DNA from 2 places in the Pelosinus baikalensis genome. Region 2 is predicted to be linked to the other one. Evidence: riboswitches for the same ligand, from Rfam matches in the RefSeq annotation. Region 2 holds a riboswitch; the other holds the start of a gene.
The links. Region 2 has a riboswitch for cobalamin ahead of LMF89_RS18560 (methyltransferase). Riboswitches for the same ligand answer to the same signal wherever they lie in the genome.

Region 1: linked by a shared signal. The riboswitch ahead of LMF89_RS01140 (TonB-dependent receptor) and the one ahead of LMF89_RS18560 (methyltransferase) in region 2 are both predicted to bind cobalamin.

Annotation. Positions count from the first base shown of each region.
Region 1 is NZ_JAJHJB010000001.1:283,606-289,880, reverse strand. Features, by position in the region: gene LMF89_RS01145 (hypothetical protein) at 360-593, shown strand; gene LMF89_RS01140 (TonB-dependent receptor) at 1,177-3,414, opposite strand; cobalamin riboswitch at 3,581-3,764, opposite strand; gene LMF89_RS01135 (BglG family transcription antiterminator) at 4,128-5,921, shown strand; gene LMF89_RS01130 (PTS sugar transporter subunit IIA) at 6,064-6,275, shown strand, end outside.
Region 2 is NZ_JAJHJB010000032.1:10,617-16,891, forward strand. Features, by position in the region: gene LMF89_RS18550 (SDR family oxidoreductase) at 1-586, shown strand, start outside; gene LMF89_RS18555 (ECF transporter S component) at 694-1,203, opposite strand; gene LMF89_RS18560 (methyltransferase) at 1,215-2,231, opposite strand; cobalamin riboswitch at 2,269-2,440, opposite strand; gene LMF89_RS18565 (MarR family winged helix-turn-helix transcriptional regulator) at 2,472-3,017, shown strand; gene LMF89_RS18570 (ATP-dependent DNA helicase) at 3,065-4,501, shown strand; gene LMF89_RS18575 (cyclase family protein) at 4,598-5,182, opposite strand; gene LMF89_RS18580 (MarR family winged helix-turn-helix transcriptional regulator) at 5,306-5,782, shown strand; gene LMF89_RS18585 (hypothetical protein) at 5,965-6,275, shown strand, end outside.

The sequences.
Region 1 (6,275 bases), on a different contig from region 2:
ATCGTGTCGGTTATTACGAACTCAGGTGTAGTATACGTAGGAACTCTTTAGAGGTGCGTCATTGTAATGATACTAATGGACCTGGCCTGCAATTTCTGTTTATCCAATTAACAATTGCTGTTGGATCGTATGTCGTGGGAGAACTGATTGCAATCAATATAAATGAAATAAGTTCAATTGGTTCCATTATAATTTCGTAAGGGAGAGTGTGTAAAATAATTCCTTAGGCCTAAGTGCTTAAGGATTTGTTAGATTTCAGATACATTTTGAGGTGTTTCTCATTCCGTATTTTAAGCCATATTTATTGATAGATGAATTGGGATATACTAAATAATAAATAATTGAGCAGGAGAGATTTTATGGAGTATCTAGAATTTCTACAAGCTGATATCCTATGTTTATTATATGACTACGGCGAAATGACAGCAGAAGAAATAAACTCAGTATTGGGAAGTGAGCATGAAGATGTAGAATCTGCTCTTTTTCAATTGGTAATCGAGGAAAAGATTCGAGAAGTAGCCGAAGAAAAATACACTGCTGTAGATGAATTAAAGGTAAAGCGACTAAAGAAAGACTTTCCAATTGTGTTTTAAGGGGATGAAGAAATTTAATCGTCTTGCCTTCGGGTGAGACGATTTTAGTATTTACAAACAATTCCAGCAATATTTAATATTTATAATTTACATAATTGCGTTTTTTAATAGAATAAACTTTTTAATTGACAATGATTATTGATTGAAATATATTTACATCAAGAATAATAACTGGTAAAACTAAAGGAGTGATAATTATGACAATATTAAAGAAAATAGGTGCTTTCATTATTGAAGAATTAAAACGACAGGGCGAAATCATGCAGAAAACAGGATTCCATGATTAAATGAATGTATTGATGTATAACAATATGTCTTGAAGCTATGTTTAGGAAGAAACATCCTATGCATGGCTTATTTTTTTGTTAATATTCACTCTTTACTTATAATCTCATAAAACTTTAAATGAGCTGTTTATAACGCGAGAGGAACGCAATGAAAGTTATCAACAACCATTCACATGTTATTAACAGGTTTATCCACAAGAAAGTCGTCTACCTTTTATATGAGTGGACGACGCTGCTAACTGACATCAATTTGATGCCTATCTTATCGTAACTCATCGTACTAACTTTTAAGAACATTAAAATTGATAGCGCACACTTACGCTATACGTTCTTCCAGAGGTTGCTTCACTAGCATAAAATTCCTTGTCAAAAAGGTTTTGGATACTAAATTGTAATGTCGTATTAGGTGTTACTTTATAATTGAAGTAAGTATTCATCACGAAGAAAGCATCCTCTGAGCCGTATTCTCCCGTACTTGTATCAGGGGCTTGCCGTTCGCTGACATATTGTGCGTCTAAAATAGCATTGAATTTGTTTTTATTATACTCAATGCCGGTATGTAACAAATGTTTTGGTATATCAAAGTCGTTTTTTTCCTTGCCGCTAGCATTTGTGATTTTACCATTTTGCCATGCGTAATTAATATAGCCATTCCAATTTGTACTAAATTTATGAGTAAAATCGAATTCTACACCTCTGCGTTTTTCAGTACCTGCATTTTCATATCTTTTAAAATCTACAATGGATGTTCCTGGCAGATAGTGAGATATATAGGCAACTTTATCATCAGTCTTTACATGATATAAAGAAATCCCCAAATTGGTTTTTTCATTTAACGATTTTTTCATACCAATTTCAAAGGTATCAGAGGTTTCAGGGTCTAAATCAGGATTTGCTATGACATCACCCATTCCTCCCCCTCCGTACCGATATACTTGATAAAGGAGTGGTGGATTAAAAGAATGTCCATAGGAAGTATAATAGCTAGTAGATTTATTCGCTTTATATTCAAAAGAAATTTTTGGACTCAATTCATCATAACTGCCATTATCGTGGTTTTTACTCGTTGATGGGTTCAATACTTCACCGGCATCATAGTAATGAGAATAACCGTTATACTTTTTATAATGGTCATAACGGACTCCTAAATACATTGTTACAGGATCAGAAATCTTATATTCATCTTGCACAAATAAAGCAATATTTTTAGCTTTTCCTCCATGTTTCTCATAGAAACTGGTCACTGAATTATGATCTTTCCAGTTAGTCAGATTGTATCTTGTTTGATCAAAAGACTCTTCTTTTCCATTGAAGCCAGCAACAATTGTATGCTTCCCAATATTTTCCCATGCCTTTTGAAAATCAATATTATAGGTTTTGTTTGGATAAAAAGAGTTTGTTCCTTTACCTTCCCAATTAATATTTGTTACCGAAGAAGACGCACTGCTGAATCCATCTTTTTTCGTATCGCTAAATCCAATGTTTAACTGCACTTTATGATCATCATCTTGATAATTTAATGTGTGTAAATCAGTTTCCCTTCTTCCTACGTATCCCAAAAAATTGCCTGCAGTTAACTTCACATAGCTACCATCTTGGGTCTTTACAGTTCCATTAAAAATTGGATTGCCATTTGCATCATAAGCATAGGTGAAAGGATTTTTGTAAGAATAGTCATTTTTGCTTTTCATATACGTATATTTCAACGATTTATTATCATCAAATTTATATTTTAAATGAAAAGACTGGTTTTCATTTTCCCATTCTTTTTCACCACGACCGCCAATAAGGTATGACCCATCAGATATTTTAGGTAAATTTACATTTTTGATCGTACTTGGGTTTACCGTTGTACTTGCGCTGCCGTTAGCGGTTCGATAATAACCGCGATAGCCGTCTGAGGACCTTTTTTCATATCCTGCTCCAACAGATAGTTTGTCATTTAATTTTTGATCAAAATACATACTTTTTTTCCATGTATTATTGCTTCCATAGGAAACAACAGCATCAATACTGGTATCTTTTTCACTATCTTTTGTAGTAATATTTACAACTGCGCCAACCGCGCGTCCTCCATACAAAGATGATGCTGCTCCCCGAGCAATTTCAATACGGGCAATACGCTCTACAGGGATCATCTCCCAGTTCATAACTCCATTCCAACCAGAATTCATCGGCTGTCCATCTAAGAGAACCAGAATATCAGTGCTGCCAAAACCTCTGATACTGATTCCGCCCTGTGCGATTGGACTCATGTAGACACCTGTTTTCATTTGCAATGCTTCCGTGACAGATGTCACATTTTTGGCAGCGATTTCCTCTGCGGTAATCACATCAACACTGGCTGGAACTTCTTTCACATCTTTCATTGTTCTAGTAGCGGTTACAATCATTTGATCCAAAGTGAAAGTAGGAGTCGATGTTTCTTCTTCGGCAGCAAGGGAATTGCCTCCGCCCAGCAGCATCGAACTAGTAAGCAGCATTGTTATTAAAACTTCTTTATTGGCATTTATTAGTTTTGCTTTCTTTTTCACTCAAAGATTTCCTCCTTAGATTTTAATACACACGAATTAGCCCCTCTCTGAAATTCAGAAAGGGGCTATAAAGCATAAAAGATTCCGTTCATATTCGATTCTGACCTTTGCAACAGCCAAAAAAGATTGTTCTCTCTAAATCCCCTCCTCATCGCTCGTGAGTATAACGGTGACTAACAATCAGGCAGTTCTCCTGGCTTTCGGATCTTTGCTTACCCGCGTCTTCCCAAAGCTTGCGCTCCAGTGACATCTTTGCGGATTCACTCCCCGTTACAGTGGCGGGACCGCGCCGGTATTACACCGGTCTTCCCTATTAAGCCCTTGCGGGCACCTGACGTAACGATATTCAATTTTTAGTAAGACAAGCTATACCATCTATTACTTTTATCACTTCTTACTAGGAATTGTCAAGAAAATTCTGTCTGTTTATAGGGGATAATAAAAAATTTCAACTATTTTTGTAATGTCTACTATCCAAATCGCCGCTGGCATTGATAATATCTTTGATAAAAATTACTCTGAATTTATTAGTCGGTCAGGGGCGTTGAGTTTATGAGTAACGACGGCTTGATCCTCCTGCCGCTAAAATTACGTAGTTAGGTATTAAACCTTCTGTATCATAACGGAAGGCATTTAGTATTTTAAAGAAATAATACGTATGTTACTATTAACACGAGATAAGTAGTGCAGATAGTAATAAGGAGGAAGAATAAGTGTCTATATTCAATTTACGACAAAAAGAATTAATCAGACTACTTATTGCAGAAAATGATTTTAAACCAATTAAATATTATTCGGGAGTTCTTAAAGTATCTGATAAAACACTATCCAAAGATATAAATTTTATTGAAAATTATTTGAAAAATAAAAATATTGAGATTACTCGCAAGCCGGGGAGTGGTATACAAATAAAGATTGGTAATCATCAAAAAATCGATTTACTAAATGATATCAATGCAAATTTAGGAGCATTCGATCCATTGTCAATCAAAAATCGCAGAATAGAAACTTTGAAATTGTTGCTTACGAAATCAAATCAAAATACATCCATTCAAAAATTGGCAGATACATACTATGTTAGCAAAGCCTCCATTGCAAATGATTTAAAGTTCATAGGGGATTGGCTGCAAAGCTATGATATTACACTCAATAGAAGTGTGGAAGGCACAAAGATTAATGGATCAGAAGTAAATATACGAAAAGCAATTGCGTCCATTACCAATGAATTACTAAATGATACTAGTGATGGCCTTGATGAAAGGAGCATCTCTAGGCTTGATTCACAGACAATAAAGGGATTATCTAAGATCTTTGATATTGATTTAGTCTTATATATTGAAAAAATATTGATTGATTTAGAAAAAACATTGGAATATACGATTGGTGATCCATATTTTATTAATTTATTGACCCATATTCTTATCTGTATAAAAAGAGTAAGTGAAGGCAACCAAATCCAAGGGCAGAATAATAGCAGCTTCATGTTTCTGTCTACTGACAACCTAATATCCGAAAGTGCTGCTAAGCTAGCGCTAAAAATTTATGAAAAATGTAAAATTAATATTAATGACTCAGAAATTCATTATATTTATCAATACCTGGTTTCATGCGGAGTTGGACAACGACTACTGGGGAATTCATTAGTTATTAAAAAAGACCAGGAAGTGAATTACATTGATATAACTACTTCTCTAATCAAAATGGTCTCAGATATTTTAACCTTTGATTTGACCAAAGATCCTTTGCTGCATGATGGATTAATATTGCATATTAGACCAATGCTAAATCGTCTTAAATATAACATTCAAATAAAAAATCCATTATTAAAAGAAATTGAGGAACGATTTACTGAAATGTTAAGCATATGCCAGATCGTAGTGCATTTGATTACCTTAAAATACAATTTAAATACTATTAGTATTGATGAAATTGGATATTTAGTGACTTATTTTCAAGCAGCCATTGAAAGAGGAATCAGTTATAAGAAAGTAATTGTAGTTTGCCATAGCGGCTATGGTACTTCACAATTATTGACAACTCGATTGAGAAGGGCATTTCCCCAGTGGCAGATTGGCGATGTAATATCAGAACATAAATTAAGCACGATCAATTTAGATGATATCGACTTTATTATCTCAACAGTTCATTTAACGATTAAAGAAAAACCATATATGCTTGTTTCAGCATTATTAAATGAAAAAGACATTAAAAATATTAAGAGCATCTTAATTGAAGATTCATTTGAAAATACTAAGCAAGATTTACAACTAGAAAATCTTGAAAAATTAATTTCTGCTACTGATATTTACATTAACACAGAAGATGCATTCATTATTAATGATCTAGAAAATAACAATGCACAAAAATTATCGTTTTATAAAGTTGAATTCGGCAAAGAAATACAGATATTCTTGGCTGGAAATTGCAATGTTAAACGACTTGCAATCCAAATCGTGAACAATACGGAAGACGGCAATCGTATAAAATTTTTATATTCTCAATCCTGATTATGAACACGTAAAAGATATAGTCATGGAGATCTATCACTTATACGAGGCAAAAAATGAAATGAATTATCTGCTAGAATGCACTCGCACTATCGATGTGCAACGCTTTTTAATGAAAATTTGAAGGGAATGGGGTAGAATTATGGATTTATCAAAAGTGATAAGAAGTGAAACAATCAAATTGGATATGGAGGCTACCACAAAAGAGGAAGTTGTGGAAGAGTTAACGGACTTATTGTTTCAGGTAAATGCGATATCAAATCGAGAGAACTTTCTAAAAGATGTATTTTATCGGGAATCAATAGGAACAACTGGAATTGGTAATGGCATCGCTATTCCCCATGGAAAATCAAA
Region 2 (6,275 bases):
TATCTTGTTGAATGGAGCAGGAGGCAATCATCCCGCAGGGACAACAACGAAAGAATATTTGTACCTTGAGGATGTGGAGAAGCAGGAGAACATTCAAACCTTTTTCGATCTGGAACGGGAGGGGGTAGAGTTCGTCTTTAACCTGAATTTCTTAGGAACCCTGCTGCCCACGCAAGTTTTTACCCGGGATATGGTGGCACGCAAGCAGGGCATTGTCATCAACATTTCTTCCATGAATGCCTATACTCCCTTAACCAAGATCCCTGCCTACAGCGGGGCCAAAGCCGCAGTCAGCAATTTCACCCAATGGCTGGCAGTCCATATGTCGAAGGTGGGCATACGGGTCAATGCCATTGCCCCCGAATTCTTCTTAACAGAGCAAACGAAAGGACTCTTGCAGCGTGAGGATGGTACGTTAACCGAGCGGGCCCAGAAGGTGATTTCTCAAACGCCTATGGGACGGTTTGGTGAACCGCAAGAATTGATTGGAACCTTATTGTGGCTGCTCAGTGAACCCGCTTCCGGGTTTGTCAATGGAGCTGTGATTCCTGTGGATGGCGGATTTTCCGCCTATTCGGGTGTGTAGGAATAGACTGTACAATGTAGAGAGAGTATACCCCTCATGATAAAAGGAAGAAGTCCTGCAGGCAATCACTATGCAGAACTTCTTCTTCATTTGTTATTCTCCAGGATCTACTTATTGATAATATTCGATAATCGTTTTAGCAGGAACGTACAAAGGATTCCTCCAATGATTCCGGTGACTAGCTGCGGCCAGCTCATGAGGGCTTTCAATATAGTAGCCTGCTTCTCTGGAAGAGCAACGATGGAAAAAGCCCATGAGCTTGAGAAATAAAGAATCAGCATTCTGCCGATGGAAGAAAGGGTGATCGCCAGCCAGCGATTGTAAAATAAGGTCATATGGTAAATCAGTACATATGCCATATTGGTGAAAGCCACTGGCAGAATAAAGATGGGTAAGGGTAAGGCTTGCTGAAAGAACGCTACAATGGGAGCGAGAACAGCCATTCCGAGGGCTGCTTTTGGGCCTGTGATTTCCAATGCTATCAGGAGGCATGCGTTGATGGCGCTGCCAACCACAAACATGGATATAAAAGGCGGTACCGGAACAAGGAGTCGAAGAGACTGCAGTACAATCATTAAGGCTAAAAGTAGAGCCATTCGCACAACTTTCTGATGCATGTAAAAATTCTCTACTTGGCTAGCGTATAAAATTCGCCCATTAGATTTTGGATAGCACCATCCAATGGTTTGATTTCCGTTTTCCGAAAACCTGCACTTGTAAGGGCGAGCTCAATGTTCGATCTGGTTTGTAAGATGTCAAGGCCTGCAAGATGACTCGACAGCCAGCCGACAATGGATTCTTTTGGCGATATATAGTCGTCGCTTACTCTATGACTGACCAGATAAAGATAGCCTGAAGGGGTGAGAGCCTGTGCTATTTTCGCGGTCAGCTCTTTTAGATTTGCATTGGCAAAATCTAAGATTCCCGACGCGATAATCAGGTCGTAATTGCCACCGATGGGATCTGTCATAAAGTCACCGCGCATGATGGATAGGCGGTGCTCCAGATGCCCTTCTGCCACACACTCTTCAGGAACATCGGCCACTCCGGGCTGTTCAAAAATGACGCCTGAAGCCAAAGGGAACTGGCGGACAAATTCGATAGCCATCATTCCTGAGCCTCCGCCAAGATCCAAAATCCGAAGGGGGGCAGTGGGCTCTACGAATTGTGCGGCAGCGCGCAAAAATGACTGAACGCGGCCTGTACGGGCCTCTACTGCTGTTAAGCGTGCCAGCTTGCGAAAATCAAATAGCTCTTTGCCTTGATTCTGTTCTTGAATGGCTGGATCGGGTCCGAGGCGAACCAGTTCTTCCACTTGGTCGAGTCCTGTCATCTTGTTCCAGAAGGTCAGATATTCCCCTAAATAGTAAGGGCTGTTTTGACTGAGGAATAACTCTGTTTCTGGTGTATTTCGGAATTGGTGATTGTTTTTTTCGAGTAGACCGATTGCTGCCAGACTGTTCAGAAAGAGTGTAAGGTTTCTTTCATCATATCCGGTCATCGACGCGATTTTTTCTGCCGACGTATCGTGTTTTAGGTAATCAAATACCTTAAGGGAAATGCCAGCGAATAGGAGCTGTGTTTCTCTATATTGCTGCAGCATTCCAAGAAATTTTCTGGGACTATGGGTAGGATATTCCATCATAAACACCTCTTTCAAATTTTGTTTGTATGCCTGGCATACAAATTGGTTAAAAAAAACAGCTTCTACTAAGCCGGGACAAAATGAAATAAAGACTTGCGCTCCAGTGGTACTTTTCGGGTTTGCTCCCCATTACAGTGGCAGGACCGCGCCGGTATTTCACCGGACTTCCCTATTAAGCCCCTGAGGGCACCTATCTCAACAGTATGAGATTCATTCTCATCGTAGCAAATAATAATACGTTTGTCAACGAGATGTTATGATATAGATCATGATCTTTTCTATAATTTGGCAGCGGTAACAGTTGTTATACTTACAGAATTTCGATACAATAAGGTCATGAAGAAAAAATCTTATGCAACGATGAGTAAGTTTATGCGGTTGATTGAAACAATTGCTAACAGCAAAATGAAACAGCTGGATTTTGGTGATGGTATCGTTCTATATCGAGGTGAGATTCACATGATTAGGGCGATCGGCGATCATCCAGGCATGTTTATTTCTGAAATAGCACGATATTTTGGTGTTACCCGGGCAGTTGTTTCGAAAAGTGTTTTGAAGATCGAAAAGAGCGGCTATGTGCGCAAAGTAATAGATCCTTTAGATAAGAAGCGTGTTCAAGTCTACCTGACAGAGCGGGGAGAGGCCGCATATCAGGCTCATAACGCATTTCACTTGGAGAAAGACGATTATATTTTTGCGCATTTGGAGGGCTTGAGCGCAAAAGAATTAGAAGCAGTCAGTGTGTTTTTAGACAAAGCACAGCAGATGATCGATCATCATTTTTGATTAAGAGTTGCCCTCATTCTAAGGGGAACGTCTGGAAGGAGGCCGATATGAAGCAGATTGAACTCATTTCACTGCCATTTCATTCTGAACCGAAACCGCAAAAAAGAGCCAGTGCAAAACCTGCTATTGAAAGGGAAGAACGAGGCAAGGAAGAAATCACCCCACCAAGCATACCACAGGTTGATATTCTCGATCTTCGCAAACATCCTATAACCTATACGGCTCATCAAGAAACAGCCCTCAAGGAAATCGCTTCCTTCTTATGCAGCAGTCAGGAATCGGTATATATCCTTTCCGGTTATGCCGGGACTGGCAAAACGACCATCGCTGAAAACATCGTCAAATATGGACTGGCTCTAGGCAAAGAGTGCATCATTACAGCCCCCACCAACCAAGCCGTCAAGGTACTAAAGGACAAATTCGGCGAAATCAAGGTTCTTTTTAAAACCCTTCACTCCACCTTGTATGGTTCTCCTGATGCTGATACTGGTGAATGGATAGCCAGTGTCAAGTTTAAAGCTTACCATGTCATTCTCGTTGACGAATCCTCCATGATCAGTAAAACCGTCTACGCCGATCTCATCAAGGAGGCCCAGTCTGCCCATGCAAAGGTCATCTTCTTCGGGGACAGCTTCCAACTAGAACCCGTGGGCGATGATCCGGAGATATTGCGCAACCAAAATTTTGAACTCACCGAAGTCAAACGGCAGGGAGCCGGCAGTGAAATTCTGCTTTACGCAACCTGCCTCAGAAATCTAAAGCAAGTCATCATTCCCAATGCGTCCCGAGGAGAAGTACAGATATTAGGAAAGCAAGCTACTGCCAGAGCTTTTCTCCAGTCCGTCATTCATAATGAAAACAGCATCTTCATCATTGGCACCAACAAGGCAAGGCTTATCCTCAATCAAAAAGCCCGTGAGGTGAAATTCGGCAAAGAGATAACGGATGAACCCCAAGAGGGGGATCGAATCCTCTTTATCGGCAATGGCACCTATTTCGTCAATGGCGATAAAATGACTTTGGAGCAAGTCACCATCATTACAGAGAAGGTTCTTCCCATCAAAGGGACTTCCAAAGATTCTCCCAGCTTTGTTCGGGCTTATCTCATTATGAACTATAATCACAAGATTCTTCTCCTACCGGCCATAGAGAAGTCTTCTGTTTACCATGCGCAATTTCTGGAGGTCAATCAGCATTTTCCTGATGACTGGTACAATAAAAACCCTATTACCTACAAATTTGAACTGTCCAAAGAGGTGTCCATCGCAACTTATGGCTACGTCATCACTGCCCACAAAAGCCAAGGCAGTCAATGGGAAAAAGTCTTTGTCCATCAAGATGCGTTTAGGAGTAATCCCCGCTGGCTCTATACCGCAGCGACTCGGGCAGAAAAAGAGCTTACACTGACTAAAGAATCAAGTTCTTGTCGATGGACATGGGAGCAGATCGAGAAGATTGCAAATACTACATGCGAGGAGAAATAAGCATTAGGAATTCAACAAAAGGTTTATTCATATAACCCTTTGTGTACTTTGCGCCTTTGTGGTTCGATTGTTTGGAAGCATTTTCCTAAATTGGATTTACTGTATTTCTGCGATTAGGCGAACGGGCAGGCCGCTGGAATTCTTTAAGGGAAGGGGGAAGCAATAGAACTTGAAGGTATCTTGCTTTAATTGATTGAGGTTGATGATATTTTCAATGACGAAAACATCGTGGTCTGCGCAGTACATATCTGCTTTTGGGTGACCTTCTTTTCTCTTTACTCCTGCAGCATCAATGCCAATAAAATTAACTTCTTTTTGGATTAAATATTCCAGGGTTTTATCAGACAGCTCAGGATGACCTGCCTCAGGATGACCTGTGACATAAAAATCTGTTTCATAATATGTTGGCAGCCAGTCGGTTTTAAAGATAATAAAATCACCTTTTTGAATATCCACCTTATTTTCAAAATCGGCAGGTTCAATTTCACGACTGAAGATATTTTCGACATGGACTACTTTAGCTGGCCCAATAAATCTGTTTATATCTAGATTCGGTACGTTCATAATATCGAGATGGGTGCCTAAATGTCCTAAACGGGCTACGTTGATTCCATCTTTCTGGTTAAAAAAAGGATTGTTCTTGTCTTGTTCATCAATGGGAAGAGTTAAATCGATTAACATAGCGTTCACTCCTTGTTTGCATTTATTTTTGTTTCACAAGTAAACTATAATACGTGGAAACAATAAAGTCAAGAGTTTATATAATATCTTGATTTTATCTGAAATTTGGTGAATAATAAGAATATGAAAAAAGATGATATGAAAGAATTCTTGAATACGTTAAAACGCCTCACGATTAAAATGGGAGAACTGAGCAGACACGCCAGCGATATTGCACCAGTGGGCAAGCTGAGCTTTTCTGAACTGGGTCTTATGACGTTAATTGGGGATTTTGATAATATTAGAGTCACCGAATTAGCATTAAAATATGGCGCTACCAAAGGTGCTATTTCAAAGATGGTTAAGAAATTAGTTCAGAAAGAGTTGGTAAAGAAGTCTAGAACCCAGGAAAATGAGAAGGAAGTACTCTTATCATTAACCGCTATGGGGATGACGATTTATAATGAAAAGGAAGCACATTTTGAAAAATTGTCTACCGACGTTTCGAAAGAGCTTGCAAGCCTGACTGAGGAGCAGCGAATATCTCTGTTCAATATCCTTGATCTTGTGGAAGCTCACATTGATGAGCATCTCAATGAGCCCCATTCTGAGCAGGAATAGCAAGCCGCCCGATGTTTGGTATGCTTGAATAGAAAAAAGAAGTGGCATTGACAAACAATAGGGACCATACTATAATTCAACGAATAGCAATTATTACCAAGTAACAATAAAGAGTATAATTTGACAAACTATAATTAAAAAGTATAAAATTAAAAAGTATAGAGGATGAAGGAGGTTGCATCATGAAAAAAGTATTATTGGGAGTAGGTTTACTTCTATCAGTAAGTGTAGGAACGGGCGCTGCTGCTCCTATTAACGATTTGGACAGAGGACAGACTGCAGTTGGCGTGCTGACTGACACAATTTACTTAGAACACAAAATTGGCAGTAATCTTACAATTGGATATCAAAATGTAGATCGGAAACATGGTAGTGAAATGGATGATTTTTATGGGCAGTATCAATTACCCTTTAGCAGTGTTCGAGCCATTCTTGGTCATCGGGATATTGGCTCTGGTTCAACCTACATAGGATTATCCGTAAGTGAAGGACT